DNA from 2 places in the Cohnella algarum genome. Region 1 is predicted to be linked to the other one. Evidence: predicted binding sites of a transcription regulator. Region 1 holds the regulator's gene; the other holds the start of a gene.

Region 1 (15,851 bases):
TTTCAAGATGGATGCACAGAGCCCTATGGCGCTCATCCTGGTCGGTCAAAGCGAGCTGTGGGATCGCCTGAATATGCAAGCGTATGCGGCGATCCGCCAGCGGATCGACCTGCAGTGCAAGCTGCCGCACTATGATCGTGCCCAGACCGGCGATTACATTAGGCGTCACATGACGTTCGCTGGCGCGGAGCATGACATCTTTACCGACAGCGCGATCGACGACATCTACCGATTCTCGAGCGGCGCCGCAAGGCTGATCAACAAAGTATGTACACATGCACTCATCTACGGCTCACAGAACAAACATCGGATCATTGACGATCATATGGTCAAGCGTGTCATCCAGGGAGAATTATCGTGATTCTCCCTTTTCCTTAAACATCAGGGGACAGATTGACCATCACCAGCAGGACAACTTACACCGTCAACTGGCGGGCATTATGCGTTGGCAGTAACAATTTCGGTCAAATCTGGAGCTAATATCAAAGCGCTTTCCACTAAGCTCGGACACAGCTCGATTCGAGTCACGTTAGATATGTACTCACATGTCATACCAGGAATGCAAAGGGAAGGATTAGCAAAATTCAGGGACGAAATTAATAAAACAAGATCATGAACAATTATCGCATAAATAAGGAATAAGCAAAAAAGCCATTTCAGTAGAAGTGGCTTTTCTTACGTTATGGAATATCGAATCCTTCTATAGGCTCCGTCGGCTTAAAATATCCCTTTATACAATTGGGGTTTATGACGCAAATTTGAATATGATTCTTCTCCTTAAAGCCCGCACCTGGGTAGAGATCTCTGCCTTCAAAGAATACACCTCTTACCGAATCGTACGGCTTTTGTCCAGTCTCCTTGTTGTACTCATGTACAGCTTGGATCACAGCACAATCCAGATAGCGTCTTAGCAGGTCTTTACTCTCATTACCGAAGCCGTACTTATTTTGAGGCATAGGCGTATTCAAATTATTCAGTTTAATTTTGAGTATTTCGTAGCCTCTTCTTAAAACATCCAATGAGCTTTGCTCCAACAAATTCAAGCAATGACCCAAATCAATAATGGCACCGAGAGAGGCAGGCTCTATGATTGGCTTCCTAGATCGATTAGGATAATCCCTTAGCATTTGAGCATAGTCAATAGCACGCTGAGGGTTGTTTTCCCAGAAGTAAATTCCAGGACCAAGCCAGTCATAATCGTTGTCGCTGGAACGCATTTTATCCTCATGAAGCAGTATTCTTTCAGCGACAGCTTTATCGCAGCCATGAAAGCCAAGTACAAAATTCGGTAAATTCGAATACATCATTTTTCTTGATATTGCGGCGTAAGCTTACCGTCCTTATCCACAATACCTGCCTTCTGCAAGAACTCTAGGGACTTCCCACGTGGCTCCACACTAATTTTTTTAATGTATTCATCCATACCATCGATGTATTTTTTCATTTCGGCTGTTGTCATGCAATCCACCTCACAAGCTGATCATTTCTTATGTATCCAGTATAACACAAACGAAATAATCCTCCTATGGGTTCCATGTTTAGACTACCCAGTTACTAAAAAACCATGCTTGCTTACACTGCTCCCACATCGTTATTTCTCGTTATTTTATGTACTCAGACATTTAATTTTACCGCATGTTACCGGATTGTTACCGCGATATCGAAGATTTGTATTTTTATACAATCATCCAAATATTTTATACAACGGTCAAACTCCTTAAGAAGACAAAATAAAAACCCTCATATGAGGGTGTAAATTCGGTAGTGGTGGAGACAAGGGGGATCGAACCCCTGACCTCTTGCATGCCATGCAAGCACTCTCCCAGCTGAGCTATGCCCCCACATTATACAATCCTTATTCAGTTGACTTCTGCTCTGCCAGTGCAACGCTCTCCCAACTGAGCTAATGCCCCGTATTCTGTTGTGACCCCAACTCTGCCAGCGATGCGCTCTCCCAGCTGAGCTATGGCCCCGTGCGACACGTCGTTCCGTGACGACAAAAATGAGTTTATCACAGGAAATGCGGCGTGTCAACGCTTTTAGATGCCATGTTTTGAAATCAGACTATTCAGTTCTTTCAGGAACATGTTGATGTCCTTAAACTGCCGATATACCGAAGCGAAACGGACGTAGGCGACTTCATCGACCGAGTACAGCTGCTCCATCAAAAGCTCGCCGATGACGCGGCTTTCAACTTCCGTTTGGGCCGTCGTCCGAAGCTCGCGCTCCACGTTCGAGACGATCACTTCCAGCTGATCGACCGATACGGGCCGTTTTTCGCAGGAGCGCAGCAGCCCGCGCAGCACTTTGTCGCGGCTGAACTCTTCGCGGCTGCCGTCTTTTTTGACGACGACGAGCGGCGTTTCTTCCACCATCTCGAACGTCGTGAATCTGCGGCTGCATTGCTCGCACTCGCGGCGGCGGCGGATCGATTTATTGTCGTTGGCCGGACGCGAATCGAGCACTTTCGTGCCGCTGTAATCGCAATACGGGCATTTCATAAGCAAAATTGTCTCCTTTCATGCCAATATCTTTTCCAACGCTTACCTTACATGAACCCAAAACGAATGCACATAATACGATTACCAACCGCGAGGAGGTGAACAACAATGGGTGAAGGATCCCGCAGCAATCAACTGCTTGTCCCTCAAGCGAACCAAGCGCTGGACCAACTGAAATTCGAGGTTGCGCAAGAGCTTGGCATTGCCATCCCGCAGGACGGCTACTACGGGAACATGGTGACCCGCGATACGGGTTCGATCGGTGGTAACATCACGAAACGCCTGGTGACGATCGCGGAACAACAACTTGCCGGCCAATTCAAGTAATCGTTTCATCAACGCCATTTCGAACTAATGGGAAGTCTTGAAGCCTCGCGCGCTCAAGGCTTCCTCTTTATAATTCATCATATAATTGCTGATACTTATTATAATAATAAAATATGCGCTGAACGTAATGCCTCGTTTCCCCATACGGAATATCGTTAATGCTCTGCTGGCTGCCGTCCCAAACGCCTTCGTTCAGCCATTGCCTGACCTTGCCCGGACCCGCGTTGTACGCCGCAAGCGACGCCGCGAGGTTTCCGTCGAACTGCCGCAGCATTTCCCGGATATACCAGCCGCCGACCTGCATGCCGGCTTCCGGATTCCGGCCGATTTCCTGTACGGTCAACGCGCCGAATTCCGCTTCCTTTTCCAAAATCCAGTTCGCGGTGTCCGGCATGACCTGCATAATGCCAAGCGCCCCTTTGGGGGAAACCGCTTCGGCCCTGTAATTCGATTCGACCCGGATGATCGCGGCGACGAGCAGCGGATCCAGCTGGAAGCGCGAAGCGGTGGAACGAATTTCATCCTTATAGTAGATCGGATACATCGTTCTGCCGAGCCAGTCCGTTTGGACGATTGCGATAACGGCGACAACGAGAACGAGCGGGATCAACAACCGCCTTCTCCGCTTTCTGACGGCGGCGCTCATGCGAAGCCTTTGCCTCCGCAAAAGGAATGCACCTGGCGAATCGTGTCTTCCATGCTGCCGCTGTTGTCGATCACGATGTCGGCCATCCGTTTTTTCTCCTCGATATCCATTTGGGCGGCCAATCTCCGCTTCGCTTCGGCTTCGGGCAGCCCGTCCCGCTTCATCAGCCGCTGAAGCTGGACGTCCCGGGGAACGTACACGACCATGACTCGTTCAAAAAGAAACTGCAGCCCGGATTCGTACAATAGAGGAACATCGACGACGACCAGCCGGTCCGGCGCTTCCCGTTCGAGCTTGTCCATTCGCTCGCGCATCAAGGCCCGTATCGCGGGGTGCGTGATCGCTTCGAGCGCTTTGCGCTCCTTCTCGTTCGAAAACACGATTTCGCCCAGCTTTTTTCGATTCAACGTCCCGTCTTCCCGGATCACGTCTTGTCCGAACCGCTCCGCAATTTGCGCCAGCGAAGGCTGCCCGGGCTCGACAATTTCCCGGGCAATGCGATCGGCGTCGACCAGCGCCGCACCGCTTTCGACAAGCAAGCGGGCAACCGTGCTTTTCCCGGTGGCGATTCCACCGGTTAAACCGACATTCATGCGGCACCTCATTTCCGTTTAGAACAATTTAACGATTCCCATCACGATTAAAATAATACCCGGCAGCACGCTAAGCTTGCGTATCCATCGCCAACCGGCCGCCGCGAAACCGAAACGCATCCCGAGCCATAGAAAAAGTCCGCTCGAGCAAGCGATCAGGATAGCCGTCGCGACCGGCGGAAATCCTACGAGGGCGGCTCCGATTCCCGCGCCGAACGCGTCCAGCGACAAAGCGGCTCCGAGCAGAAAGGCTTCCCCCGCCGTTATAATGCCCGATCGGTCGACATCCGCCGCCGACGGCGTTCGCAAAATTTGAATGATAATGCCCAGCCTTCGAATTTCCAGCGTGACCAAAGTCGACTTTGCCGGCGGCGGTACCGTCCTGTCCGCCTCTTTCGGCGCATCCGCATCGTCCCGATCCCGGTTGCGAGAAAATTGGACAAGCGCCCAAACGCCGATTCCGATCAAAATAACCGCCCCGACCGCCGAAGCCCCGTGCGGCGACAAAACGCCGGCCAGCGCGACCCCCGCCATCATCGAAAGAAGAAGGATAACGCCGGAACAAACGGAAATGATCAGAATCGACGGCAGCGGAATCCGTATTTTCCTTAATCCGTAGGTCATCCCGACGCCGAATCCGTCCAAGCTGACCGCGAACGACAAGAGCAGCAGCGAAGCTCCGTGTACGAGCATGGCGTACCTCCTGCATACGGAAATCGTCGTTTCCCGGGCGATCTGCCCTTGAAGCTGACTCTTCACCCATCGTATGCAGCTTGCCGGGCGGATGCCCCGATCCGTCAGACGGAGGGGGCTGACCCTGCCGTTCCGTCCAGTCGCCTCTTGACCGCGTTCGTTCCCGGCTTTCCGACTGCAGCGGTTCTTTCTTTTGCGCGGGCGGCCGAACGCTCGCTCCGGGGCAGCCTTTGGCAGCGCTCGCAAATATGCGTCCCTCTGCCTCCGAGCGTGAACTTTACGATCGCATGCCCGCAATGCTCGCACGGTTCGCCTGTACGGCCGTATGCTTTGAGCCGATGCTGAAACATCCCCATCTCGCCCTGTCCGTTTACGTACGACTTGATCGAAGAACCCCGGCCTCGACGGCCGAGGTCAGCGTGGCGACGATCGCCGCATGCAGCTTCTCCCGTTCTCCCCGGCTCAAGCTGTCGGCCTCGCGTTCCGGGTGAATGCCGGCCGCGAACAACGCTTCGTCCACATAAATGTTGCCCAACCCGACGACGATTTCCTGGTTGAGCAGCAGCGGTTTGATCTTCGTCGACCGACGGCCGATCGCACCGGCAAACGCCTCCGGCGTGAATGCTTCGTCCAACGGCTCGAGCCCCAGCTTGAGCAGCGGCTTCGACTTCAAATCTTCCCCGGGAGTAAATAAATGCATCGTCCCGAATTGCCTGACATCCTTATATCTTAACGAAGTCCCGTCCGTAAAATGAAAAATGACGTGCGTATGACGTTCGACCGGTTCATTCTCGTCATAAAGGCCGTACCGGCCCTCCATTCGCAAATGGGACACGAGGACGAGCCCGTCCGTCAGCAGACGCAAAAATTTTCCCCGCCGTTCCACGCTTTGAAACGTGCGTCCTTCCAGCATGGCGGAAAAGACGTCCGGATCGTCCGGCCGCTGAATGATGCGCGGCAGGGTCACCGACACGCTGCGGATCGTTTTGCCGGGGATCAGTTTGTTCAAGGTGCGGCGCACCGTTTCCACTTCCGGCAATTCCGGCATAAAGCGCTCCCTCCAACTTGCCTAGCTTATCCTTTCCATTATAAACGAAGAAAAAGGCCTGAGCCACCCCGCCCCGGGCCTTTTTCGCTTATTTGGCTTCGTACCAATTTACGCCAACGCTGACGTCCGCTTTGAGCGGCACATCGAGCGGGAATGCGTCCGCCATGACGGACGGAACGAGCTTCCGCATCAGCTCCAGTTCGTCCGGCGGCACCTCGAACACCAATTCGTCGTGCACCTGGAGCAGCATGCGGCTTTTCAGCCCGCGCTCGCGAATCGCCTTGTCCATGTTCAGCATGGCCAGCTTGATGATGTCCGCCGCCGTTCCTTGAATCGGCGTATTCATCGCCGTCCGTTCCGCGAACGAGCGAAGATTGAAATTCGAAGCGTTAATGTCGGGCAAATAGCGGCGCCGCTCGAGCAGCGTCGTGACGTAGCCGTCCTTTTTCGCCTGCGCGACGATGGCGTCCATCCAGCTGCGAACGCCTTTGAACACGTGAAAATATTGCTCGATAAACGCGGCCGCCTCTTTCCGCGTGATGTTCAGGTTTTGCGAGAGGCCGTAATCGCTGATTCCGTACACGATGCCGAAGTTGACCGCTTTCGCCTGGCGGCGCATGTTGCCGTCGACTCTGTCGGCGGACACCCCGAACACGTCCATCGCGGTTTTCGTATGGATGTCCATTTCCCGGACGAACGCTTCCTTCAGCCGCTCGTCCCCCGAAATATGCGCCAATACCCGCAGCTCGATCTGCGAATAGTCCGCGGCCAAAATCGACCAGCCTTCCTCCGAAGGCAGGAACGCCTTGCGGATTTGACGGCCTTCCTCAAGCCGGATCGGAATGTTCTGCAGGTTCGGAAACTGGCTGCTGAGCCGGCCGGTCGCCGCGATTGTCTGTCGGTAATAGGTGTGGATTTTGCCGTCTTCCCGAATTTCCTTCAGCAAGCCTTCGATGTAGGTCGACTGCAGCTTCGTCAGCGTCCGGTAGTGAAGAATGAGACGGACGATTTCATGGTACGGTTCCAGCTTTTCCAGCACTTCCGCGTCGGTGGAGTAGCCGGTTTTCGTCTTTTTGACGACGGGCAGGCCAAGCTTGTCGAACAGCACCTCGCCCAGCTGCTTCGTCGATCCGATGTTGAACTCGAAGCCGGCGATCCGATGAATTTCCTTCATCGTCTGATCGATGCCCCGCTGGAACTCCTCTCCAAGCTGCCGGAGCGCTTCCTCCCTGGCCACGATTCCCGTCTTTTCCATCCCGGCCAGAATAACCGAGAGCGGCTGCTCCAGCTCGTAGTACAGCCTGCGCATGCCCGCCTTGTCGAGCTCCTCCGCCAAAGGACCGGCCAAACGCGCCACGGCGTCGGCTTTGGCGGCCAGATGCCCGGCCAGCGCTTCCGTCTCGGGAACGCGAAATTTGGCGCCCTTCCCGTACACGGCCTCGTCGGAAGCGATCGCGGCGAGCCCGTGCCGCTGCAGCAAGCCGGCCAACGACGGATCCGCCTCGGTCGGATCGAGCAAATAGCCGGCCAGCTGCACGTCGAACGTTTGCCCGCGCAGCTCGATGCCGCTTCGCGCGAGCACCAGCTCGGCGCGGTGCAGATCGTAGCCGCGCTTCACCGCCTTCCCGTCCGCCAGCCAGCGCCTTAACGCGGAAGCCTGCTCCTCGCGCAGCCGCTCGTAAAGCACGACGAACCGCTTCTCTCCCGCGGCGACGGCAAGCCCGATGCCTTCCCCCTGATGCGGGTTTTCGCCGTACGATTCGACGATCAGCGCTTCCGCCGCGGGAAGCGCCGCGTTCAGCGCCTCCCATGCTTCCTCGCTGTCGACATGCACGACTTCATAGCGGACCTCCCCGCCGCCGTCCGTCTCCGGGCCCCCGCCGTCCGACTCCGGCAAGTTCAGGCGCTCGATCAGCGACTTGAATTCCAGCTTGCGAAACGCCGCGGCCAATTCCCCCGCGTCGTAGCCGCTCCAGCTCAGCTCGTCCCACGTGCGCTCAAGCGGAACCTCCCGGAAAATCGTCGCCAGCTCCTTGCTCATGCGCGCATCTTCCTTGTGATTGCGGACGTTCTCGCCCAGCTTGCCTTTAATGCCGTCCGCATGCTCTAGCACCTGCTCCACCGTTTCGTACTCGGCCAGCAGCTTGAGCGCGGTTTTTTCTCCGACGCCCGGGATGCCGGGGATGTTGTCGGAGGCGTCGCCCATAAGCCCCTTTAAATCGATGATTTGCGGAGGCGTCAGGCCGTACTTCTCCCGAATTTCCTCCGGCGTAAACCGTTCCGTCTCGCTGACGCCTTTGCGGGTAAGCAGCACCGTCACCTTGTCCGACGCCAGCTGCAGCATGTCCTTGTCGCCCGACACCACGATGGCCGTCTGCTTCTGCTCCTCTGCCATCCGGGTCAAGGTGCCGATAATGTCGTCGGCCTCGTAGCCCGGAAGCTCGAATTGCGGAATCGAGAACGCCTTGAGCAGCTCCTTCAGCAAAGGAAACTGCTCCGACAGCTCCGGCGGCGTCTTCTGGCGGCCGCCCTTGTATTCCGCGTAGCCCTCGTGCCGGAACGTTTCCTTGCCCGCGTCGAACGCGACCAGCATATGCGTCGGCTTCTCTTCCTCGATTACTTTAAGCAGCATCGTCGTAAACCCGAATACCGCGTTCGTATGTAAACCGCTGCTGTTCGTCAGCGGCGGCATCGCGTAAAACGCCCGATTCACGATGCTGTTCCCGTCGATCAGCAGCACCTTTTGCCTGTCGTTGCCCATCCGAGGTCACCCCGCTCGTTTACTTCATACAGAGTCATCATACCATATCGGACGAACGCAGGCGATGCGAACGAAAGCGGACGGGTTCAAAGCGCGAGTCCCGGAGGACAAAAGGGGCTGCCATAATCCCCGGGTCTGCCGAGCAAATAGCCTTGCCCGTAATCGACGCCGATTTCGCGGACGAGCCGAAGCTCCTCTTCGCGCTCGATCCCTTCCGCCACGGTGCGGATGTTCATCCGTTTGGCAAAGCCGACGAACGTCAGCAGCATCTGCTTTTTCATTTCGTCGCCGTCCGCGTGGCGGACGAGGGATTTGTCCACTTTGATGTAATCCGGGCTCAGCTCCACGATCGCCTGAAGCGACGAATAGCCCGCTCCCGCGTCGTCGATCGCGATTTGATAGCCTTGGCTGCGATAGTGGTTTAAAATTTTTTTGGCCGCGCCGAAATCGTCGATCGAGCTTCTTTCGGTCAATTCCAGCACGACCTGGTTCGGATTCATCCCGCGCTCCCGAAGCCAGCGAACGGTTTGGCCGGAAACGAATTGCGGATCGTTCATGATGCCGTTCGTGACGTTGATAAAAATTTTCTGGGTCTCGCTCAGCGCCGGGCTGCCGTGAATCGCTTTTTCCCTGGCTAGACGGTCGAGCGCGAACGCATAGCCTTCTTTCTCCGCGAAGCCGAACAGCGCCAGCGGACCGTCGAAGCGGCAAGGCTGCGGGCACCGGGTAAGCGCCTCGTAGCCGAATATTTCGCCGGATCCCAGGCTCTTGATCGGCTGGTAGACGCTGCGGATGCTGCGTTCCCTGAGCAGGCGCTCCATTTCCGAATGCAGCTCCGAGCCGGAAGCGGAAGGATCCGTTTTGCCCATGTTCCGAATCGCTTCGAGCGCGCTTTTGTACAAGGTTTGCTTAAGCGGCATGCCGGCGGAAACCTCGAGCAGCGACACCCCATATCCCCGAGCCGAAAAACCCGGCGCGGTCCCGGCTGCCGAAATTCCCGTTTCATCCGCCACCGCCTGCCGGATTTGCCTGGCGATGTCCTCCAACGCGGCTTCCGCCCGAAACGGCATCGCATGGGGGAGCTCCGCGTACACCCACAAATGCCCGCCGAGCTCGTCCCCCAACCAGACGTCCCTCATCGGGAAGGCTCGGCCGAGCCAATCGTCCCACTCCTGCCGAAATGTCCATTCGCCGTTGCCCGCATCGTTCAAATCCACGCAGATCATTCCGAGGGTGCCTTGAAGATCGCAGCTTGATTCCTGTCTTTCCGCTATCCGCCGTTTTACGCGTTCCAAGCCGCTGCTGTCCGAGCCTGCATGAATCATTCCGAATCCACTCCAACCATGATTGATGGCTTTGCCTCGCTGCCCGAATCCGATGAAATGCTTTCCCACGCGAGCGAGTTTCCGGTTTGCCGTTTAGCCCGCTTCTTTAATTTAGCCGCATGCTCGGCCAATTGCTCGGGCGTCCATCCGCCCGCCCGATCGCAGAGGAGAAGCGCGAGCGACAGCGAAAGGCCCGAAGCTTCCGTCGCGTTTCCGTTCCGGTCCGTCACCGGCCCCGCTTCTTCGCAATAGGCGCCGATCCCCCGCTCGAAAAGCTCCATAAAGAGGTTGGATACTTCGACCGGATCTCCGCAGGGCAAAATGGCGATAAAATCGTCTCCGCCGATATGGCCGACGAAGCTTTCGTCCGGACAGCAGGACCTTACCGCTTCGAGCAGCATTTCTCCCGTAAACCGGATGACTTCGTCGCCCAGTTGAAAGCCGAACCGGTCGTTAAACCATTTGAAATGATCGATATCGGCGTATAAAACGGAAAACGGACTGTCGCCGCCGAGCCGACGCGTCATTTCCTGCCGGATCGGAACGTTGCCGGGAAGTCCCGTCAGCGGATTGGCGTACTGCGCGTTGGCCATATGCGCCTGGGTCACCCATTCCAGAACGGCGCGGGCGGATGCGATTCCGTACACGCGGCCTTGGCGCGTGACGATGATCGCGTCATACAGCTTGTCCTGCTCGCGCGCCATCGCCAGCTGGGCGACTTGCTCCAGCGGCGTCGCTTCCTCCAGCACCAGCGGCTGCTTGTCCATGATTTTGCCGACGGAACGGTTCCAGTAGAGCGCCAGCCCGAACTTGCCCGACAACAGCTGCTGGAGCTTCTCCTTCATGAGCAGTCCGACGGGACGTCCCTCGTCGGCGATCACGAAGCCGTGCGTATCCCGATGCCGTTCGAAATACGTGGCAATCTCCGACACCGGAGTTTGGCTGTCGAACACTTCCGCCGGCATCGCAAGCTCCGACAAGGAGCCGCTTGCCGTGCGAAAACGCCGCTCCGCCTCGCGGCGAATGATCTCCCGGACGGACGGCCGAAGCGAGGGGCCTGCCTCTCTTCCCGTCCGATCCAGTCTCCCTGGCCGTAGCCGATGCCGCAAGCCGACAGAAGCGCAAGCTGCGATTGCCGGTCGATGCCTTGCGCGATCAGCACGACCTGCTCCTTGCGCGCAAGTCCCGTCAGCGCTTGAAGCAGGGTCTCGTCCACCGTCCGCTCGATGCTTTTCGTCAAGGAGCCGGGTATCGTTCGCCGGGGAGAGCGGATAGGCTCCGCTCCCGCTGCGCTATCGCCCCGTTCGCCGTCAAGCTTATCGGACCGCCGGGGCTCGGAATCGGTCCGCGACGAAGCGAGAAAAGCGTAATCGGGATGCAGCGACAGCAAACGGATCAGCGATGCGCGGTCGACCGAAATATCGGACAGCGCGATTCGATAACCCTGTTTGCGGTAATGCCGGAGCGCGGCCAGGACGGCCGATTCCTCCTTGCCTTCCGAACCGATCAGCTTCAGGACGATCTGTTCCGGCAGCGATCCGGCGACGGCGGGAACCGCCGCCGATTCCGGCGCCGAGGAAGGCTTCGGCGTCGATTCCTTGCGCAATTCGTCGCCGATCAAAGAAGCCGGCACCGGCAAAAACAGTTTTTTCTCCATTTTTTGCTCGGACCATCCGGCGACAGCCCGCTCTTGAAATAAGCGATAACATTTCGGAAGGCAGCCTAACGCTTCCGCTTCGGCGAACAGCTTTTCCGCCGTCAGGCGTTCGCGGCCGTCTTTTCGGCAGGGAACGGCCTCATATCCGTAAACCGAACCGTCCAGCAGCGAGGCGACCGGCAAATACTGCACCTCGATGCGCAAGAAGGCGCCATCTTCGCCATTGGGTTCCGAAGCAAACTTTTTCACGCAGGTTCACCCCGCTCTTTTGGCTTCTTTCGACGGCAGGAGCGCCATCGCATCCGCAGCCTCATCGTACCAGTCCGATGTATCGACAATTTTCGCAATTGGTTAACGCTATGTAAAAATAGGTCCATCGACCCGCAACTATCGTAACAGATCCAGGCCAACGCGAAAAAACCCGGGCAAGCCGCCCGGGCTGAAAAAAAGAAATTGGCGCAAGCCTTCGCGATTGCCGTTCCCTTGCTGGCCTTCGTGATTTCCGCTGCGATTATTGGTTCAAATCGGGACGCTTGCCGACGACGAGGAAAACGACGCTTTCGCCGATGTTCGTCGCATGGTCCGCGATCCGCTCGATGTAGCGCCCGACGAAGCTCAAATACATCGCCTGCCCGACCGTCTTCGGATTTTCCGCCATGAGCGTGAACATTTCGCGTAAAATTTGCGAATAGAGCGCGTCGACCTGATCGTCGTCCTTGGCCATTTTGTAGGCCAGATCGACGTTTTCGTCGATGTAGGATTGGATCGATTCGGTAATCATCGTCCGCACGATGCTCGCCATTTGCGGCAAATCGAGCAGCGGCTTCATCAGGGTTTGGCCTTCCATCCGAAGGACGACCTTCGCGATATCGACCGACAGGTCGCCCATGCGCTCAAGGTCGGACGATATTTTCAGCGCGACCAAAATCCTTCGCAAATCTTTGGCTACCGGCTGCTGAGTGGCGATCAGCTTGGCGCCCAAATCCGATATCCGCTCCTCGATTTGGTTGATTTGCGGATCGTCCTTGACGATTTTGCGCGCAGCTTCCACGTCCAGCTTTTCCAGCGCGCTCATCGCCTCTTCCAACGCTTTTTCCACCCGGTCTCCCATTTCGACCAACAATCTTTCCAGTTGCTCCAGTCCGATATCAAAGTCTTTGCGAATGACCATCGTCCCTTTGTCCTCCTAACCGAATCTGCCCGAAATATAATCTTCCGTCCGTTGATCGACGGGATTGGAAAACAGAGACTCCGTCTCGGAAGCCTCGACCACGTTGCCGTTCAGGAAAAAGACGGTGCGATCCGAAATCCGGGCGGCTTGATGCATGTTGTGGGTCACCATGACGATCGTGTAGTTGCGGCACAGCTCGCGGGTCAGTTCCTCGATTTTGTTCGTCGAAATCGGATCGAGCGCGGACGTCGATTCGTCCATCAACAAAATATCCGGCTCGACCGCCAGCGCCCGCGCGATGCACAGCCGCTGCTGCTGGCCGCCGGAAAGGCTCCAGGCCGACTTTTTGAGCACGTCGCGGACTTCCTCCCAGAGCGAAGCCGCGCGCAGGCTTTTTTCCACGATTTCGTCGAGTTCCGCCTTGTTCCGCTTGCCGTGCAGCCTCGGCCCGTAAGCCACGTTGTCGTAAATCGATTTCGGAAAAGGATTCGGCTGCTGAAACACCATGCCGACCCGCTTTCTCAGCGATTCGACGTCCATATCCGAACCGTAAATGTCCTGGCCTTGAATTTCGACCTTGCCCTCGATCCGGACGCCTTCGATCGAATCGTTCATCCGGTTCAGCGTGCGGAGCAGCGTCGACTTGCCGCAGCCGGACGGGCCGATGAACGCCGTAACCTGCTTCTCGGGAATCGACAGGGCGATATCCTTCAAGGCGTGGAACGATCCGTAGTACAGTTGAAGCTTATCGATTTCGATCATGTTTCCTTGCCTCCTTGTCGTCAGCCGAAGCGTCCCGAGATATAGTCGTCCGTCGATTTTTTCGAAGGGTTCGTAAACATCTTCTGCGTATCGTCGTATTCGACCAGGTCGCCCAGCAGAAAAAATCCCGTTTTATCGGAAATGCGCGCGGCCTGATGCATGTTGTGCGTCACGATGATGATTGTATATTCCTTTTTCAGCTCGGCGATCAGCTCTTCGATTTTGGACGTCGAGATCGGGTCGAGCGCCGAAGCCGGTTCGTCCATCAGCAAAATGCTGGGCCTTACCGCAAGGGAGCGGGCGATGCAAAGCCGCTGCTGCTGGCCGCCGGACAGCGACAGCGCCGATTGGCGCAGCCGGTCCTTGACTTCGTCCCAGAGCGCGGTTTTCCGCAGCGTCGATTCGACGATTTCGTCCAGCTCCGACTTTTTGCGCACGCCGTGATATCTAGGCCCGAAGGCGATATTTTCATAGATCGATTTGTGAAAAGGGTTCGGACGCTGCCACACCATGCCGATCTTCTGGCGAAGCTGCACGACGTCCGTTTTCGGATCGCAAATGTTGTCGTTTCCGATCCAGATGTCGCCCTCGATGCGGGCGCCGGGAATGAGGTCGTTCATCCGGTTGAGCGACCGGAGAAACGTCGACTTGCCGCAGCCGGACGGACCGATGAGCGCGACGACTTCCCGCTCCGGGAAATCCATGTCGATGCGTTTGACCGCATGCTTTTCCCCGTAATAGACCGACAGGTTTTTCGTAACCAACGCATTCCTGCTCATGGCGCTCCTCCTACTTGCTAGCGGTCAGCTTGCGGTACAGAAAACGTCCGAACCAGCGAGCTCCGAGATTGAACAGCAGCACCGTGATGACGAGCACGGCGGACGCTCCGGCCGCGATTTCCGACGCGTCCGGCGCAAGGCCTTCGCTGTTGATTTTCCAGATATGAACCGCGAGCGTTTCCGCCGGCCGCATCGGATTGAGCGGCGACGTCGGGCTGAACGGGTTCCAGTCCGTAAAGTCCAGGCGAGGCGAGCTCATCCCTGCCGTAAACAGGAGCGCCGCCGCTTCGCCGAACACCCGGCCCGCCGTCAAAATCGTGCCGGTCACGATCGCGGGAAGAGCAACCGGAAGCATGATCGACGTGATCGTCTTCCAGCGGGAAATGCCGAGCGCAAGGCCCGCTTCCTTCTGCTCCTTCGGCACGCTGCGCAGCGACTGCTCGGTAATCCGCACCATCATCGGCAAATTGAACACCGTCAGCGCGAGGGCGCCGGACAGCAGCGAGAAGCCGAGGTTGAACGTATTGACGATGACGAGAAGGCCGAACAAGCCGATGACGATCGACGGGAAGGACGACAACACTTCCACGACCAGCCGGATGAACGAAGTAAACCGGTTCTCCTTCGCGTATTCGCTCATATAAATGCCCGCGCCGAGACCGAGCGGGATCGTAATGATCATCGTCAGCACCAGCAGAAACAGCGAGTTGAACAGCTGCGGGCCGATGCCGCCGCCCGCCTTGATCGTTTGCGGCGGGGAAGTGAGAAAGTCGAAGCTGATATGTCCGAGTCCGCGGATCAGCAGGAAGGCAAGCAGTCCCGCCAGCACCGCCAGAATGAGCGCGGCGATGACGACGATTACGCCCGTCGCGATCCGGTCAACCGTTTTGGCTCTCATCGCACCGCTCTCCTTTCCAGCAGACGAACGATAAAGACGAAGACGAAGGTCATAATGAGCAGGAACAAGGCAAGGCTCCACAACGCGTTGTTATGAGGGGAACCGAGCGTCGTATTGCCCATCGACAGCGTAATGATGCTGGTCAGCGTCGAGGCCGACTCGAACAGCGAGCCCGGAATGTGCGGCGCGTTCCCGATGACCATCTGAACGGCGAGCGCTTCCCCGAACGCGCGCGCGATGCCGAGCACGATGCCGGTAAGCAGCGAAGGCAGCATCGTCGGCAGCACGATGCGGGATATCGTTTGCCAGCGCGTCGCCCCGAGCGCGTAGGAGCCTTCCTTCAACCCGGACGGCAGACTGCGCAGCGCGTCGGTGGAAATCGTCGTGACCGTCGGCAATATCATGATCGACAGCACGATTCCCCCCGCCAAAATGCCGATGCCCTGGCCGGGGAACGTGTCGCGCAAAAACGGCACGATGACCGAAAGGCCGACGAAGCCGTAGACGACCGAAGGAATCCCCGCAAGCAGCTCGATGGCCGGCTGCAGCACCGTTTTTCCGAGCTTCGGCATGATTTCGGTCATGAAGATCGACGCGCAGAAGCCGAGCGGCGCGGCGATGAGCGCCGCCAGGAGCGACGTCGAAAACGAGCCGAACAGGAAGGGAAGCGCCCCGTACAGCGGAACGTCC
Region 2 (15,851 bases), 3.7 Mb from region 1:
CGTCCACCTTGATCTGCTCGATGCTCCGCATGCTTAAGAAGCAGGCCGGAGACGTGACGAACGGCGTCTTGCCGCTGTGCGCGAGACCCGCCGCGATGCCGACGATATTTTGCTCCGCGATGCCCGTCTCCACGAACTGCTCCGGAAACTTCTTCGCGAACGGGGCCATCGCGGCCGATCCGCGGGAGTCGCTCGTCAGCACCATAATGTCGCGGTTGTCCTCCGCGATTTCCAGCAGCGCTTCGCACATCGCCTGGCGGTTCGGTATCGTATTAGGCATGCGTCTCGCTCCTCTCCTCTTCGTCCGCGAGCGCCGCAAGCGCGGCGTCGAGCTCCTCGTGCGCCTGCTTCAGCTGCTCGTCGCTCGGCACATGGTGATGCCACTCCGGCTTATTTTCGGCAAATGATACGCCTTTGCCCTTGACCGTATTCGCCAGCAGCAGCGTCGGCTTCCCCGCGATCTCGGGCACGCCCGCGAACGCCTTCAGCAGCGCGTCGTAGTCGTGGCCGTCCACGGAGACGACGTGCCAGCCGAACGCTTCCCATTTCCGGTCGAGCGGCTCCAGCGCCATGACGTCCTCCGTGCTGCCGCTGATTTGCAGCCGGTTGCGGTCGATGATGCCGACGAGATTGTCCAGCTTGTAGTGCGCGCCCGCCATCGCGGCTTCCCAGACCGAGCCCTCGGCCTGCTCGCCGTCGCCCATCAGGCAAAAGACGCGGTACGACTTTCCGTCCTTTTTGGCCGCGAGCGCCATCCCGACGGAGACGGCAAGGCCGTGGCCGAGCGCGCCGGTGTTCATTTCGACGCCCGGCACCTTGTTGTTCGGATGCCCGATCAGCCTCGTGCCGAACTGGCTGTACGTGGACAGCTCTTCTTTCGGAAAATAGCCGAGATCGGCCAAAATGCACCAGAGCGATTCGACGCAGTGCCCTTTGCTCGCCACGAAGCGGTCGCGTTCGGGCCATTTCGGATTTGTCGCGTCATGGTTCATCACTTCGTAATAAAGGGCGGTCAAAATGTCGGCGTTGCTGAGCGAGCCCCCGGTGTGGCCGCCCTTGGCCGCATGGATGATCGTCAGCAGGTCCTTGCGGATTTGCAGCGATTTGCGCTTCAATTCCCGTACCGTCGCCATCTTACACACTTCCTCTCAGCCAAGCGCGGATTTGATCTTCCGTCGGATCGACCGGATCGGGCGTGAGGCCCGGAATGTATTGGCAAGCTTCGTAAAGCGCCGGAATGACGTTGGCATGAATGCCGACCGAGTGGTGGACGTACGGGCCTTTGACGAGTTTTTCTTCCCACAGCGGCCAATCGTTCACTTCGACCCATACGTAAGAGCCGCGGGTGTAGGGACCTTGAATGCCTTTCGCCTTGCCGAGGAAAAGCTGGTACTCGCCGTTGTCTCCGTCGAACCGGGCGATCGTCATGCTGCCGCCGCGGATTTCGCCTTCGTGCGTGCCCGGAGCGTGGTCGTCGAACAGAAAGTGCCGGCGCATTTTCGGCTTGTTTTCGACGCTGAGCGAAACCGGGAAGTTGCCGCAATGGAACAGCAGCTCGCCGTTTTCGTTTTCCGGATGGCGAATCGTAATGTCGGCAAAAAAGGTCGGCGCCTCGTTCATCGCCGCCGCCTGCACCATGACGGACGTGATCGCCCCGTGAATGTCGGTTTCGCACGTGACCGGAATTTGCTCGTCGGTCAAAATCGCGTTGGCGAGGCACGGCATGATGCCGATCGCGTCCTGCAGCGCGGACCAGCACTGGATGGCGATCGCGGTGCTGCCGGAATCGACCGCCAGCTTCTTCATCGCGACTTTGAGCGCGGCCACCCGCTTGACGTCGTCTTCGGTCACCTCGGAAATGTCCAGCTTGTCGCGAATGTATTGGATCGCTTCCGCAAGTTCGGCGCCGCCGGACTTCTCGATCTTTTTCGCCGCGTTCGTTATATCGACCAGCGTAATCGGATGCAGTTCGATGCCGAACCGCTCCAGCAGCTCGCCTTCGTTGCAGATCATCGTCCAGAACGACGTCGGGCGCGGCCCGATTTGCAAAATCCGCAGGCTGCGGAATTGACGGACGACGTTGGCGGCCGCCACGAAGTTTTTGAAGCCGCGCTCGAACACCGGATCGTCGACCCGGCTATTGGTGACGTACGTAAACGGAACCTGAAAGCGGCGCAGCACCTTGCCAGTCGCGAACAGGCCGCATTGCGTGTCCCGCAGCCGCATGCCGTCCTCGAGCGGCGCCTCGTCGCGAGGCCCCCACAGCAGCACCGGCTTGCCGAGCGTTTTGGCGACCCGCGCCACCGTATCCTCGGTGCCGAAGTTGCAGTGCGGGAAAAACACCGCGTCGACCTTTTCCTTAAGCAGGTGCTCGGCGATTTGCTCCGCGCCGATCCGGTCGTCGTACAGCAGCCCTTCGGGATTCAAGCCCTCCAAGTCGACGATATCGATATCCATGCCGAATGAGTCCAGCTTCTGGCGGATTTGCACCTTGTACCTGAAGGCGTCTTCCGCGCTGAACGTAAACCGGCGCGTCGGCGCGTAACCCAATTTCAGCTTTTTCATGTCCCGGTCCCCCCTGGTATCGGCTTTCAAGTCTCGCTCAACTAAACAAATTAACTAAACAAACCACACTTTTCAACCAAATCCCTAAACAAAACAACTAAACCAGCCCAAACTTAGTTGAATAATGGCGGCTTCACCCTCATCCTAACACCGTAAAACCGCTCCGTCAATCATTATTTAGTTTAGTTTAGTAAATTTAAGCGTTTTATTTTAATCAATTTAGTTTATTGGATTGCGCAAACGGAAAGATTAATAGTAAACTAAACTTATTCCAGCTATCCAAACATTTAGCTCATAGATCGGAGAAATTAGAATGAAAATGGAAGACATCGCCAAGATTGCGCAGGTGTCGAAGTCCGCCGTTTCGCTGGCGCTTAGCGGAAAGCCCGGCATCGGCAGCGAAACGCGGGAACGCATTTTGCGTATTGCCCGGGAAATGGGCTACAGCGCCAAGCCCCGCAGCACGGCCGCGCCGGACAAAACGTCGAAAACGCTCGTATTTCTGGTGATCACCAATTTGGGGATCGTGCTCGAGGAGTATTACCAACAGCCGTTTTTCCGGGAATTGATCCATTTTGTCGAAGACCGCTGTCGTACGAAAGGCTACTCCGTCATCTTCTCTTCCGTGGACATGGAGCATTTCGAGCGGGACGTTCGGGCCGCGGCCGAGGATTACCGCCACAGTCCCGTTATTTTGCTGGGCACCAATTTAAGCCGCGAGCAGATCGCCGCCATTTCCGCCAAGCTGCCGCAGCTCGTCGTACTGGACACTTGCTTCGACACGCTGCCCGTTCATTTTATCGAAATCAACAATGCGATGGGCGCTTATCAAGCCGGCTCGCACCTGTGCGACATCGGCCATCTGGATATCGGCTATGTCGCCTCCAACGTGCGAATTCACAACTTCGAGGAGCGCAAAGCGGGCTTTATGGGCGCCTTGCGGGAACGCGGCGTCGAGATTGCGCCGGGCCGAATGTTTTCGGTGGCCCCAACCATCCTCTCGTCCCAGGAATCGATGCGCCAGCAGCTCGAGGCCTGCCTTCATTCGGAAGGCAAGCTGCCGACGGCCTTGTTTTGCGAGTGCGATTACATCGCGATCAGCGCGATGAAGACGCTCGCCGAGCTCGGCTATCGCGTTCCGGAGGATATTTCCGTCATCGGCTTCGACAACATCAGCGAATCCGTCATCGTCACGCCCGAGCTGACGACGATCCACGTCGAAAAGGAGAAAATGGCCCAGCTGGCCGTCGATCTGCTGACCGATTCGGCGGAGTGGAGCTCCGATGCCCGGATTAAAACCCGCGTCGACACCCGGTTCGTCGAACGGCTTTCCACCAGCGCGCCGGCCGTCGCGGCCACAGGGACGGGAGCTACGGGAACGACGGGAGCTACAGGAGCTACAGGGGCTACGGGGGCGGGGCAACAGGAGTGACGGGAGCTATGGGGGTGAAACGGAGCTGAACCGGTTTTTCCGCCTCCGGGCAGTAAGAAAACGGTTCGTTAGCGGGCGTGCGGAGGCTGAGAGGTACGTTAGCGGGCGGCCGGAGGCGGCGAGATGAGTCATTTTTACTCAACTGCGTGCGGCCTTATCCGTTTGGCGGGTTAAAATGAGTCGCCACGACTCAAACGGTTCGTTAGCGGGCGGCCGGAGGCGGCGAGATGAGTCATTTTTACTCAACTGCGTGCGGCCGTATCCGTTTGGCGGGTTATAATGAGTCGCCACGACTCAACCGAATCGTTAGTTGACGTGCGGAGGCGCAGCATGCGTGCCGAGCCGGCTTTCGGAGTGGATGAGAGAAATAGGGTCAGAAAAACGTACCGTCAGGGACAAGTGCCCTGACGGTTTTTGATTTGCGCGCCTGTTGCGAAGCTTCGTTGGATTCCATCCATTCAAAAACGGCTTTTTAGCGGCATCCGCCCGCTCTGTTGGAATTTTTGTCCCATCGGGCGAGGCCGGTTTGGACAATTCCGCGCGGTTTTTCCCGCTGCCCAGCGGTGGCGCTGCCCAGCGGTGGCGCTGCCCAGCGGTGGCGCCGCCCGCTCATCCGCTGCCGAGCGGCAGCGACGGTCTCCCGCTGCACGAGCGGCAGCGACGGTCTCCCGCTCTCCAAGCGGCGGCGATGGTCACTCGCTGTCCGGCGGCAGCGACGGTCTCCCGCTGCAAAACCTTTTTTTCGCGAGTCCGTATGCGTTGTCTGTTCCGTCCGTGACGTCTTCCCGGGTCAATCCTTCGCCATCCGCTCATGCAAAAAGTCGACCACGTGCGCGACCTTCATATCCGTTCCGGCGCCGTGCCGCTGCACCCCGAGCTTCATTTGCAGCAGACACCCAGGGTTGCTCGTCAGCAAATAATGAGCTTGCGTCGCGTTGGCATGCTCCATTTTGTGCTCCAAAATTCGATTGGCCATCTCCGGCTGCGTCAAGTTGTAAATGCCGGCCGAGCCGCAGCACCGGTCCGATTCGAACATTTCCACGAACTCCGCGCCCGGCACCTGCCGCATCAGCTTCCGGGGCGCGTCCGACGAGCGCATGACGTTGCGCAAATGGCACGAGTCCTGGTACGTAATGCGCACCGAGCAAGCTTCTGGTTCGTTGGCAGGCGATCCGGCCACGGACGTTTGCGCGTCCGCCCGCGCGTTCGAACGCGCATGTTCCTCCGCTTGCGCAAACGCGGGAATCCGGCCGTGCGAAACGAGCATGTCGCTGATGTCCTTCACCCGTTTCGCAAACCATTCCGCGTCTTCGCGATACGCGGGATCGTCGTGCAGCAGATGATCGTATTCGACCAAAATCGCGCCGCACCCGCCCGCGTTGGACACGATGTAATCGACGTTCGCCTCCTTGAACGCCCGGATGTTGCGGCGGGCCAGCTCGCGCGCGTCCTCCGCCTCGCCGCTGTGGGCGTGGAGGGCGCCGCAGCAGTTTTGCGTTTTCGGAATGACGACCTCGAAGCCCGCTTCCGTCAGCAGCTCCACCGTATGCACGTTCGTTTCCGTGAACAACGTATCCATCAGGCAGCCGCGGAACATGCCGACGGTGGCGATTTTCGTCCCCTTCGCCGGATGAAAATCCCCAATGAGCTCGACGACGCCGCGGCCGGACGCGCTCGGCAATATTTCTTCCATATCGGACAGCTGCTTCGGCAGCAGCTTCAACGCCCCGGTACCGCGCGCAAGCTTCTGCAGCCCGGACTTCTGATAGGCTTTCAGCGCGCCGCCGAGCAGCTTCATGCGGCCCTGCTTCGGAAACAGCTCCTTGAACACGAGGCGCCGTACGCCTTTGACCCAAACGCGATGGCTTTTCGTGTGGTCCTCGATCGCGTCGCGCGCCTGCTCGATCAGTTGCCCGTACTTCACGTCGGCCGGACACGCCGGTTCGCAGGCGCGGCAGCCAAGGCAATGGTTCATTTGCTCCTCGAACGCTTCGTCCGGGTCCATGAGGCCGTCGGCGACCGCCTTCATCAACGCGATCCGGCCGCGCGGCGATTCGGCTTCGATGCCCGTTTCGCGGAAGGTCGGGCAAGCCGGCAGACAAAATCCGCATCTCATGCAATTGGTCAATTGGTCCTCGTCCAGCCTGATTTTCAATTTGGCGGCGAGCGGACTCGCCGGAGGCTTGGCTTCCGGGCGACTGACCGCCGTCTGGGTCTCAGCCATGCTGGATCACCACCCTTTTCCGCGATGGCTTGGCGAACATTTTGCCGGGATTGAGCAGGCCCAGAGGGTCGAAAGCCGCCTTGATGCCCTTCAGCACTTCGATCCCCGGAGCGCCTACCTTCCATTCGAGAAACGGCGCCTTGACCATGCCGACGCCGTGCTCGCCGGTAATCGTGCCTCCCAGCGCGATCGCCGCTTCGAAAATTTCCGCGAACGCCTCCTCGACCCGGTGAACCTCGTCGCGATCGCGGGCGTCGGTCGTCGCCGTCGGATGCAAATTGCCGTCGCCGGCATGGCCGAACGTGCAGATGTTGACGTCGTACTTGCGGGCGATGCGGTTGATTTCAAGCACCATGTCGGCGATTTTGGAGCGCGGCACGGTGGCGTCTTCGAGAATCGTCGTCGGCCGCAGGCGGGCAAGCGCCGTAAACGCGCTGCGCCGCGCGGTCAGCAGCTTGAGCGCCTCCTCCGGCGACGAGGCCACGCTGACTCTCGCCGCTTTTTCCCCGATGCAGATGGCTTCGATCGTCGCGATATCCCGTTCGACCAGCTCCGGCTCGCCGTCCTGCTCGATCAGCAAAATCGCCGCCATGTCGAGCGGAAGGCCGAGCCCCGCGAAATCGTCCACGACCCGAATCGTCGGGTTGTCGAGAAATTCGAGCGTCGCGGGGATGATGCGGCTTTCGATAATTTTGGATACGGTGCGGGCCGCGTCGTACAGATCGTTGTACATCGCCAGCATCGTTTTTTTCGCTTTAGGCGGGGGAATCAGCTTCAGCGTCGCTTCGGTAACGATCGCGAGCGTCCCTTCCGAACCGACAAGCAGCTTCGTCAAATCGTACCCGGCGACGTCCTTCATCAGCTTGCCGCCCGTGCGGATGATGTCCCCGTTCGCCAGCACCGCTTCGAGTCCGATTACGTAATCCTTCGTCGTTCCGTATTTGAGGCCGCGCAAGCCGCCCGAATTTTCCGCGATATTGCCGCCGATCGTCGAAATCGCCATGCTGCTGGGATCCGGCGGGTAAAACAAGCCGAGGCTTTCGACATGCGCGCTGAACAGCTTCGTATTCAATCCCGGCTGAACGACGGCAACCAAATTTTCCAGATCGACCTCCAAAATCCGGTTCATCCGGTGCATGACCATGACGACGCCCCCCTGAACCGGAACGGTGCCGCCGCACAAATTCGTGCCCGACCCGCGGCTGACGACCGGAATGCGGTGCCTGTGCAGCACCTTCATCGTTTCGGACACCTGCCGGGTGTCGCGCGGATACACGACCGCGTCCGGCAGCGCCTGCTGCATCGGGGTACCGTCATACGAATGGGTGACGAGCGTCTGCATGTCGTCTCTAAAATCCTCGGCGCCTAAAACGGCGATCAATTCGCGTCTCGCTTGTTCGGGCAGCAAACCGGACACTTCCTCTCGATGGATGAAAATGGCGATGCATAGCTTAGACCCTAATCGAACAGGTGATCAGGTCATCTGATGACTTTTGTCGGATTGTAGTATACACTAAAATAGAAGAATTGGAAAGCGTTTAAGCGCGAAATTCGGCCTGCGGCGAACCGGCTTCCTGCCGGTCGCGCGACTGCCGGGCAAAGGAGCCATCATGAACGAAAACCGACCGTTAAAAAGCCACGAGTGGGTCATGAACGATTTGCGAAAACAGCTTGAGGAAGGAGCGCTCTCCCCCGGCGACCGGCTCGCGTCGGTCGTCGAGCTTGCGGAGCGATACGGGGTCGGCCGGTCGACCGTCCGCGAAGCGCTGAGCGCCCTGAAGGCGATGGGGATGCTCGATATCCGGCAAGGCGGCGGCACGTTCGTGAAAGCGACGTTGCCGGCCGCCGCGCCGCCGCACCCCGGCATGCTGCAGCCCGAAGCCTGGGCCGACCGGGCCCTCACTCTGCGGCATATTCTCGAAGTGCGGCGCGTGCTGGAAACCGGCTGCGCCGCGCTTGCCGCCGCGAGCCGGTCGGCGGACGATTTGGCCAGGCTGGCGGGGACGCTGGCGGAAATGGAAGCGCACATGGACGACGAGGCATTCAATGAGCAAGCGGACGTTCGGTTCCACGAGCAGATCGCCGCCGCCACCCATAATCCGCTGCTGATGCAGCTGATGGAGACGATGGCGGCACGTCTTCACGACAGCATGCGGGATACGCGGGCGTTGTGGTTTTACGCCGAGCGTTCGACCGCCGAGCGGCTGCTGGAGGAGCACCGCGCGATATATGAGGCGATCGCGGAAGGCGATGCGGGCGCGGCGACGCTGCGCATGCAACTGCACATCGCCAAAGTCGAGCAGGTGCTGGGGGAGAAGGGCGCGGGCGCTTAAAGGCGGGTTATGGCCTGTTGAAAATCGAAAAGCAAAAAGAAAAAAGCCCCGAAAAACGGGGCTTTGCCAACAATCCGAATCAAGCAAGCGCGGCCTTAATCTTTCGCCTGAAGGTTTTAGGTTGATGCAGCGCTCCTGCCGTCTTAATCGAAAATAAAGTCCTCGTCCGAAAGCGGCTCGACGTTCGTCGCGCGGACGTAGCCATTGCCTTTTTTGGAGAAAAAGTCGTGCTGCTTCGTCTTCGTGCTGAGGCCGTTCTGGACGATCGGGTTGATGTCCTCTTCCGGAAACGGCGGCTCGAAGCCGAGGTTCATGAACGCCTTGTTCGCGTTGTACCGCAGGAACGCCTTCACTTCCTCCTGCAGCCCGATTTGCGCGTACAGCTCGTCCGTGTACGCCTCTTCGTTCTGGTGGAGGAACTTGAACAAGCCGATCAGCGTCTCGTAAGCCGCCTGCTGCTCGTCCTCGTCCAGCTTCGCGTACACCTCTTGCGCGAGCACGCCGACGTACAGGCCGTGAATGCTCTCGTCGCGAAGAATCAGGTCGATGATTTCGCCGCAGCTCGTCATTTGACCCTGGCCCGCCAAATAAAGCGGATAGAAAAAGCCGCTGTAGAACAGGTAGCTTTCGAGCAGCACCGACGCGCCCATCGCCAGGAACAAGTCCTTCTGCGTATGGATGTTCTGATAGTACTGGGCGATCGTTTCCGCCTTCGTTTGCAAATGCTTGTTGTTCTCGACCCAGCGGAACACTTCGTCGATCTCTTCGTTCGTCGCAAGCGTCGTAAAAATGCTGCTGTACGACTTGGCGTGGATTTGCTCCATCATCCCCATGAACGACAGGACCGCCTTGCGCTGAAGCCCTTCGACGTGGTCGTTGATGCCCGGCATGCCGACGCCGCCTTGCAGCGTGTCGAGCAGCGTCAAACCGCCCAACACTTTGATGTATGTATCCTGTTCCGCCTCGCTCAGCTTGATCCACGTCATCTTGTCGTCGGACAGCGGAATTTCGTCGTCCGTCCAAAATTGCATGATGTTTTGCTTCCAGAACGTAATCGTATAATCGTCGTCGGGACGATTCCAGTTAACGGCTTTCATGAAAACTCTCCTCTCGCTGCCCCCTTCGGGGATAGAAAAGCCCGCTTCGCGGGCTTAACGGTTCTGACGCCGCCGGGACGCATGTTCAGAAGCTTGTCCCGCCCTGCTGAAGAGGAAGGGAAGCCCCGGCCGGCGGCGGCGCGGATAGGAATCGAATGCGGAATCGCGCGGATTTTACACGGCGCAGCTGACGCACTCTTCGACGCTCAGACGGTTCGTCCGCGTATAGTAGAGCGACTTCAGCCCTTTGCGCGCGGCGTAAATGTAGTAGCGGGCCAACTGCCGCGTCGTCACGTCGCTGTTGACGTGGAGCACGGTCGAGATGCCTTGGTCGACGTGCTCGGCGATTTCCGCGATCAGGTCGATGATTTTGAACTGGTTCATCTGATAGGCCGATTTATAATAGAAGAAATTCGACGCGTTCATGTAAGGCATCGGATAATACGTCGTCGAGTTGGCGTACGTGCGCGTTTCGATCGGCTCGACGATCGGCATGACGCTCGACGTCGCGTTCTGAATGTACGAAATGCTTTGCGTCGGCGCGATCGCCAAGCGATACGCGTGATACAGGCCGTGCTTCATGACGTTACCCTTCAAAACCGCCCAGTCGGCCGGCGCCGGAATGTCGATGCCGGCGAACAGCTGCCGCACCCTTTCCGTGCGCGGGCGGTAGTCCGTTTCCAAATACTTGTCGAAGTAGGTGCCTTTCGCATATTCGGACTTCTCGAAGCCGGCGAACGTGATGCCGGTCTTTTCGGCGATTTCGCAGCTCTTCTCGATCGAATGGAAGTTCATCATCATGAAGAACGTACGGGCGAAATCCCTCGCTTCTTCGCTTTCGTAGGCGATCAGGTTTTTCGCCAGGTAGCCGTGCAGGTTCATGGCGCCGAGTCCGACCGAGTGAAGCTCGGCGTTCGCTTTCGCCACGCCCGGCGCGTTCATGACCGTCGTCATGTCGCTGACGGCCGTAAGCCCCGCGATCCCCTCGTGCACCGATTCCTTGATTTTGCCGCTTTCCATCACGTTCACGATGTTAAGCGAAGCGAGGTTGCAGCTGATGTCCCGGCGGATAATGTCCTCTTCGCCGTAATCGGTAATTTCCGACGTCTCCTGCAGTTGGAAAATTTCCGTGCACAGGTTGGACATTTTGATCGAGCCGATATCTTTAAGCGCATGCGCTTTGTTGGCGTTCGTCTTGTTCATGATGTACGGGTAGCCCGATTCGAGCTGGATGGACGCGATCTTCGTCAGCATGTCGCGGGCGCTGAGCGGCGATTTTTTGATGACGCGGTCGTCCGCCAGCAGCTTGTCGTACATCTCGTCGAGGTCCATGTCGTCCAGATGCTGGCCGTATGCGCGATACACCGAATACGGAGCGAACACGTGCAGCGGCTTGTTTTGCTCCGCCAGCTCATACAGCTTGTTCGGCACGATCAGGCCGATCGACAGCGTCTGCAGGCGCGTTTTCTCGTCGGCGTTGATTTTTTTGGAATCGAGGAATTCCATGACGTCCCAGCCGAAAATGTTATAGTACGCGGCGCCGGAGCCTTTGCGCTGTCCCATCTGGTCGGCGTAGGAGAAGGCGTCCTCCATCAGCTTCAGCACGGGCATGATCCCTTTGGCGGCGCCTTCCACGCCCTTGATCGCTTCGCCGCGGCCGCGCAGCTTCGACAGGTTGACCGCAACGCCGCCGCCGATCTTCGACAGCTGCATGCAGGTAGCCAGCACGTAATTGATCGAATTGAGCGCATCGTCCATTTCCAGCAGGAAGCAGGACACCATTTCGCCGCGGCGGCTCTTGCCCGCGTTCAGGAACGTCGGGGTTGCCGGCTGCAGCCGCTGCTCCATCATCGAAGCGGCCAGCGTGCGGGCGGTCGCGAAATCGCCTCTGCCGAGGTGAAGCGCCACGATGGCGACGCGATCCGGGTAATGCTCCAGGTACGTCTTCTTGTCGTTGCTTCTTACCGCGTAGTCGGAATAAAACTTGGAGGCGGCCATATATGAAGGAAATTGAAAATGATAGCTGTGCGTCAGTTCGTATACTTGCAGGACGTCGTTTTCGGAGTAGTGTTGAAAAACGTCTTCGTAGTAGTCGTTCTCGATCATGTAGCTTACTTTGGCCAAATGGCCGTCAAAGCGAAGGGATTTCGTTTCGACTTCGGCCATGAACGCCTTGATGGCCTCCTGGTCCTTGTCCAGTTGGAAAAATCCGTCGGCGCCTCGTTGCATCAATAGGTTGTTCAGCTCAATATGCTTCAATATCATTCACTCCCCGCACAAAATGCTCGACGTCTCGCGTCGTGCCCGAAAGCTCGAACTTGGTGATGACCGGAACTCCGTACAGCGACGAAATCGTATCCGCGCTCTTCGCAAATCCGTCGCCCCAATTGCGGTTGCCGCTGGCGGAAACGCCTTTGAGCTGACGATGGTTGCGATTCAGAAACTTCATGACCCGCTCGGGAGCTTGTCCGAATCCCGTCGTATAGGTCACGAGCACAAACGGTTCTTCCACGCTCATGTTCTCGTCGATCTGGACGGAAGGCATATTGAGCTTGGCGATAAACCGGCGGACGTTCCCCGTCTTGGAATCGTAGGCAATCAACATCTAGTTCGAGCTCCTTTCATTTTCCGAAAATGAACGGCGCATCCGGTTGTTCCTTGCCGGACACGCCGCTCAACATATTGCGGGGCGCGAACCCCCCGTTTCCCGCTGCGCCGCGGGACCAAGACTCTATTTCCGCGTTCCTATTCCTGCAATGCCGATGAGAGACTATGTATTTCATTTAACCCATATCTAGATCGCTTAATCAAATTTAAATCAATATATTGTGTTTGTCAATAATCCGTCCCGAAAATAGTCATGTCGTCCTTCATCAAAAACGGTACTTTGGACGCTTTTCCAAGGCGCGGCGCGGCTTAGCCGCGCATGCGCCGGCGAAACTCTTTCGGCGAATGAGAGTTATAGCGGCGGAACAATTTATAAAATTGGGCCATGTTCCAGATTCCGACCTCGAAACCGATCTCCAAAATGCTGAGGTCGCTCGTCGCCAGCAGCCTTTCCGCTTTTTTGATCCGGTTGTAATTGACGTAATCGACGAACGGAACGCCCACGGCCTTTTTGAACGATTTGATAAAATGGTGGTAGCTCATGCCCATCAGGGCGCGGACGTCGTCCACCGTTATTTTTTCCCCGAGGTGGCCGTCCACGTAGTCGAGAACGGGACGAAAGCGCTCGAGCTCCAGATCGTTGGCGCGCTGAAGCAGCCCGCGGCTGTCGCGGCGGAGCAGCAGGAGCAGCAGCCGTTTCAGCGACGATCCGATCGCGAGCTCGTAGCCGATTTCCTTGCGCGCCGTTTCCGAAAAAATATCCGAGACAAGCTTGAACGCTTCTTCCTTCGCCTCCGGCTGCTCGTCGAAAATATAATTCATCTTTTCCAGGGCGGCGAACCGCTCGGAGAACCCGTTCAAGTAAGGAAGCATGCTCGGATCGAAATGGCGTTCCAGCTCCACCTGCAGCACCGTATAGCGCAGCGGAACGTCCGACCCGTTGCAGGTGCGGTGAAGCCCGGAAGAGCCGATCACCATCATATCGCCCGCCTCGAGCGTACGCGAGGCGGCGGGCGTCTGCACGCGCAGGCTGCCTTCCGAGATGGCCAAAAACTCGACTTCCTTGTGGTAATGCCAGGGCCACGTCTCCGGGACCGGGCGAATTCCGTCGGCGTCGCGAATTTCCCATACTTTTAAAAACAGCAGCGGATTTTGATAGACCACTTTTTCGTTGACGGCCTGTACGTCCGTATCGGGCCAAGGCTGGCGGTTCGACATGCGGACCCTACCTTTCGGCTGAAAAGTACATTTGCAAGTATACCACTTTTGAATAAAAAAGCGTTGAAATTCGGCATATCGAAAAAGCGGCGGGTTGCCTATACTGGGAAATAAGCGTTTACACGAACAACCGACGAGGAGAGAAGCGATATGACCGCCAAGCTTAAAGTAACCGTCTGGAACGAATTCAGACACGAGCAGCACAACGAAAAGGTGCGGAGCGTTTACCCCGGCGGCATTCACGCCGCGATCGGCGAAGGCCTCGCCGGGACGGCCGACGTCGCCTACGCCACGCTGGACCAGGACGAGGAGCACGGCTTGTCGGAAAGCCGCCTGGCCGAAACCGACGTTCTGATCTGGTGGGGCCATATGGCCCACGGCGACGTCAAGGACGAAATCGTGGAGCGCGTCAAGCGCCGCGTCCTGCAGGGAATGGGTCTGATCGTGCTGCACTCCGGGCATTTTTCGAAAATTTTCAAGACGCTCATGGGAACGTCGTGCGATTTGAAATGGCGCGAAGCGGACGAGAAGGAGCGGTTGTGGGTCGTATCGCCGGGCCATCCGATCGCGGAAGGAATCGGCGAATACATCGAGCTGCCGCAGGAGGAAATGTACGGCGAGCATTTCGACATTCCGCAGCCGGACGAGCTCGTATTCGTCAGCTGGTTCGAGGGCGGCGAAGTGTTCCGCAGCGGGTGCACGTTCCATCGCGGCCAGGGAAAAATTTTCTACTTCCGCCCCGGTCACGAAACGTACCCGACCTACTACAACGAGCAGGTTCGGACGGTCATCCGCAACGCCGTCAAGTGGGCCGCTCCGACGCGAAGGGACTATCCGACGTACGGCAACCACAAGCCGCTCGAAGCGATCGGGAACAAGGCGTAACGCCGCAAAAGGCAAGCCCGCAAGGCCGCGAAAGCGCGGCTTTGCGGGCTTGCTCTCTTTTTTGCGGATTGCCGCTGTGAGTTCGGCCTCGCTGCATCCGTTTCTCGTCCGGCTCCTTCTTCCCGCGTGCGCCCGGTTCCGCCGACGTTGCCGGCGGCGATTCGACCGCGAGGCTTCAAACGCCGGACCGTTTGGACTATAATTATCTTAGCACTAAACAAATCGCAGGAAAAGGTGGTTGCTATGCCCCTCCGGAAACTGGAACTAACGAAAAGCGTTATGGGGACTACGTCGACCTTCCACCCCGCGCTTATTTATGACGACAATGCGGCGGCTCTGGCGGATACGGGCCTGCCGGGCACCTTCGGCCAACTGCGGGAGCAAGTCGAGCTCGCCGGCGTGCCGCTGGACCGCTTGAGCCAAGTTATTTTGACGCATCAGGATATCGATCATATCGGCGGTTTGCCCGAGCTTGCGCACGGGCGGGAAAAGCCCCTCGAAGTAAGGGCGCACGCGGCGGATAAACCTTATATCGACGGGACGAAACCGCTGATCAAGCTGAACGCCCAGCGTCTCGCCGCCCTGACGCAAGGGCTGACGGACGGGGAGCTCGCCAGGTTCGAGCGGATGTTTTCCCCGGCGACCGCCCCCAACGTCAATCGGACGCTGGCGGACGGAGACACCCTGGACGTGGACGGAGGCGTTGTCGTCATTCATACGCCCGGCCATACGCCGGGGCATGTTTCCCTGTATCATCGCCGCACGAAGACGCTGATCGCCGGGGATGCGATGGTCGTGAGCGAAGGGCGGCTGATGGGACCGGCCCCGGCGATGACGCCGGACATGGACTCGGCGCTCCGGTCGCTGGGCAAGCTTGCGGCGTTCGACATCGAGCGCGTCCTGTGCTATCACGGCGGTTGGTTCGAAGGCAACGCGAACGACCGGATCGCGGAGCTTGCTTCCGGATCGTGAGGCGTCCCGGATCCAGGCCGTCGCCGTCCGCTTCTGCCGCCGTGGGTCCCGGGCCCGCCCTCCGGCTCGGCATCGCCCTCCTCGTCGCCTTCGCCGGAGGGCTGATCTGCTCGCTGGTCCGCCTGCCGGTTCCGTGGCTGCTCGGGCCAATGCTCGCGCTGCTTGCGGCCTCCAAGTTCATACGAATCCCGCTTCGCTGGTCCGGCTCGCTGCGAAACGCGGGCATGATCATCGTCGGCTATTCGATCGGCATGTCGTTTACGTATCCGCTGCTCGCCGAAATGGCGCGCCAACTGCCGGCCATGCTGCTCATGACCGTGCTGACCCTGCTTGTGTCCGTTCTTTTTGCCGTCGTTCTGTCCCGCATGGGCGGGCTTACGTTTCCGACCGCGCTGACCGGATGCATCCCCGGGGGCCTGTCGCAAATGATCGTGCTCGCGGAGGAAATGGACAACGCGGACTTGACCGCCGTGTCGCTGCTGCAGGTCACCCGGCTCATGATGATCGTCATTTGCGTG

The links. Region 1 encodes NrdR, which represses ribonucleotide reductase genes. Its sites were predicted from a motif close to AACACNATATATNGTGTT; they were not measured.
Region 2: the regulator NrdR is predicted to act here: its motif matches at 12,467-12,484, upstream of nrdI (class Ib ribonucleoside-diphosphate reductase assembly flavoprotein NrdI).

What each region holds. Positions count from the first base shown of each region.
Region 1 covers NZ_JAFHKM010000002.1:3,902,711-3,918,561, reverse strand. The annotation lists gene JW799_RS17530 (ExeA family protein) at 1-361, shown strand, start outside; gene JW799_RS17525 (hypothetical protein) at 681-1,307, opposite strand; gene JW799_RS17520 (hypothetical protein) at 1,304-1,459, opposite strand; tRNA gene JW799_RS17515 (tRNA-Ala) at 1,766-1,841, opposite strand; gene nrdR (transcriptional regulator NrdR) at 2,040-2,501, opposite strand; gene JW799_RS17505 (alpha/beta-type small acid-soluble spore protein) at 2,610-2,828, shown strand; gene JW799_RS17500 (lytic transglycosylase domain-containing protein) at 2,896-3,474, opposite strand; gene coaE (dephospho-CoA kinase) at 3,471-4,067, opposite strand; gene ytaF (sporulation membrane protein YtaF) at 4,086-4,760, opposite strand; partial or broken gene mutM (DNA-formamidopyrimidine glycosylase) at 4,865-5,808, opposite strand; gene polA (DNA polymerase I) at 5,897-8,569, opposite strand; gene JW799_RS17475 (EAL domain-containing protein) at 8,656-9,786, opposite strand; gene JW799_RS17470 (GGDEF domain-containing protein) at 9,891-10,859, opposite strand; gene JW799_RS17465 (EAL domain-containing protein) at 10,772-11,800, opposite strand; gene phoU (phosphate signaling complex protein PhoU) at 12,063-12,722, opposite strand; gene pstB (phosphate ABC transporter ATP-binding protein PstB) at 12,738-13,484, opposite strand; gene pstB (phosphate ABC transporter ATP-binding protein PstB) at 13,505-14,263, opposite strand; gene pstA (phosphate ABC transporter permease PstA) at 14,274-15,161, opposite strand; gene pstC (phosphate ABC transporter permease subunit PstC) at 15,158-15,851, opposite strand, start outside.
Region 2 covers NZ_JAFHKM010000002.1:206,788-222,638, forward strand. The annotation lists gene JW799_RS00960 (transketolase family protein) at 1-280, opposite strand, end outside; gene JW799_RS00965 (transketolase) at 273-1,133, opposite strand; gene JW799_RS00970 (L-fucose/L-arabinose isomerase family protein) at 1,135-2,565, opposite strand; gene JW799_RS00975 (LacI family DNA-binding transcriptional regulator) at 2,879-3,997, shown strand; gene JW799_RS00980 (heterodisulfide reductase-related iron-sulfur binding cluster) at 4,788-6,221, opposite strand; gene JW799_RS00985 (FAD-linked oxidase C-terminal domain-containing protein) at 6,214-7,629, opposite strand; gene JW799_RS00990 (FadR/GntR family transcriptional regulator) at 7,832-8,554, shown strand; gene nrdF (class 1b ribonucleoside-diphosphate reductase subunit beta) at 8,698-9,651, opposite strand; gene nrdE (class 1b ribonucleoside-diphosphate reductase subunit alpha) at 9,826-11,910, opposite strand; gene nrdI (class Ib ribonucleoside-diphosphate reductase assembly flavoprotein NrdI) at 11,897-12,256, opposite strand; gene JW799_RS01010 (helix-turn-helix domain-containing protein) at 12,568-13,476, opposite strand; gene JW799_RS01015 (ThuA domain-containing protein) at 13,627-14,361, shown strand; gene JW799_RS01020 (MBL fold metallo-hydrolase) at 14,641-15,333, shown strand; partial or broken gene JW799_RS01025 (AbrB family transcriptional regulator) at 15,375-15,851, shown strand, end outside.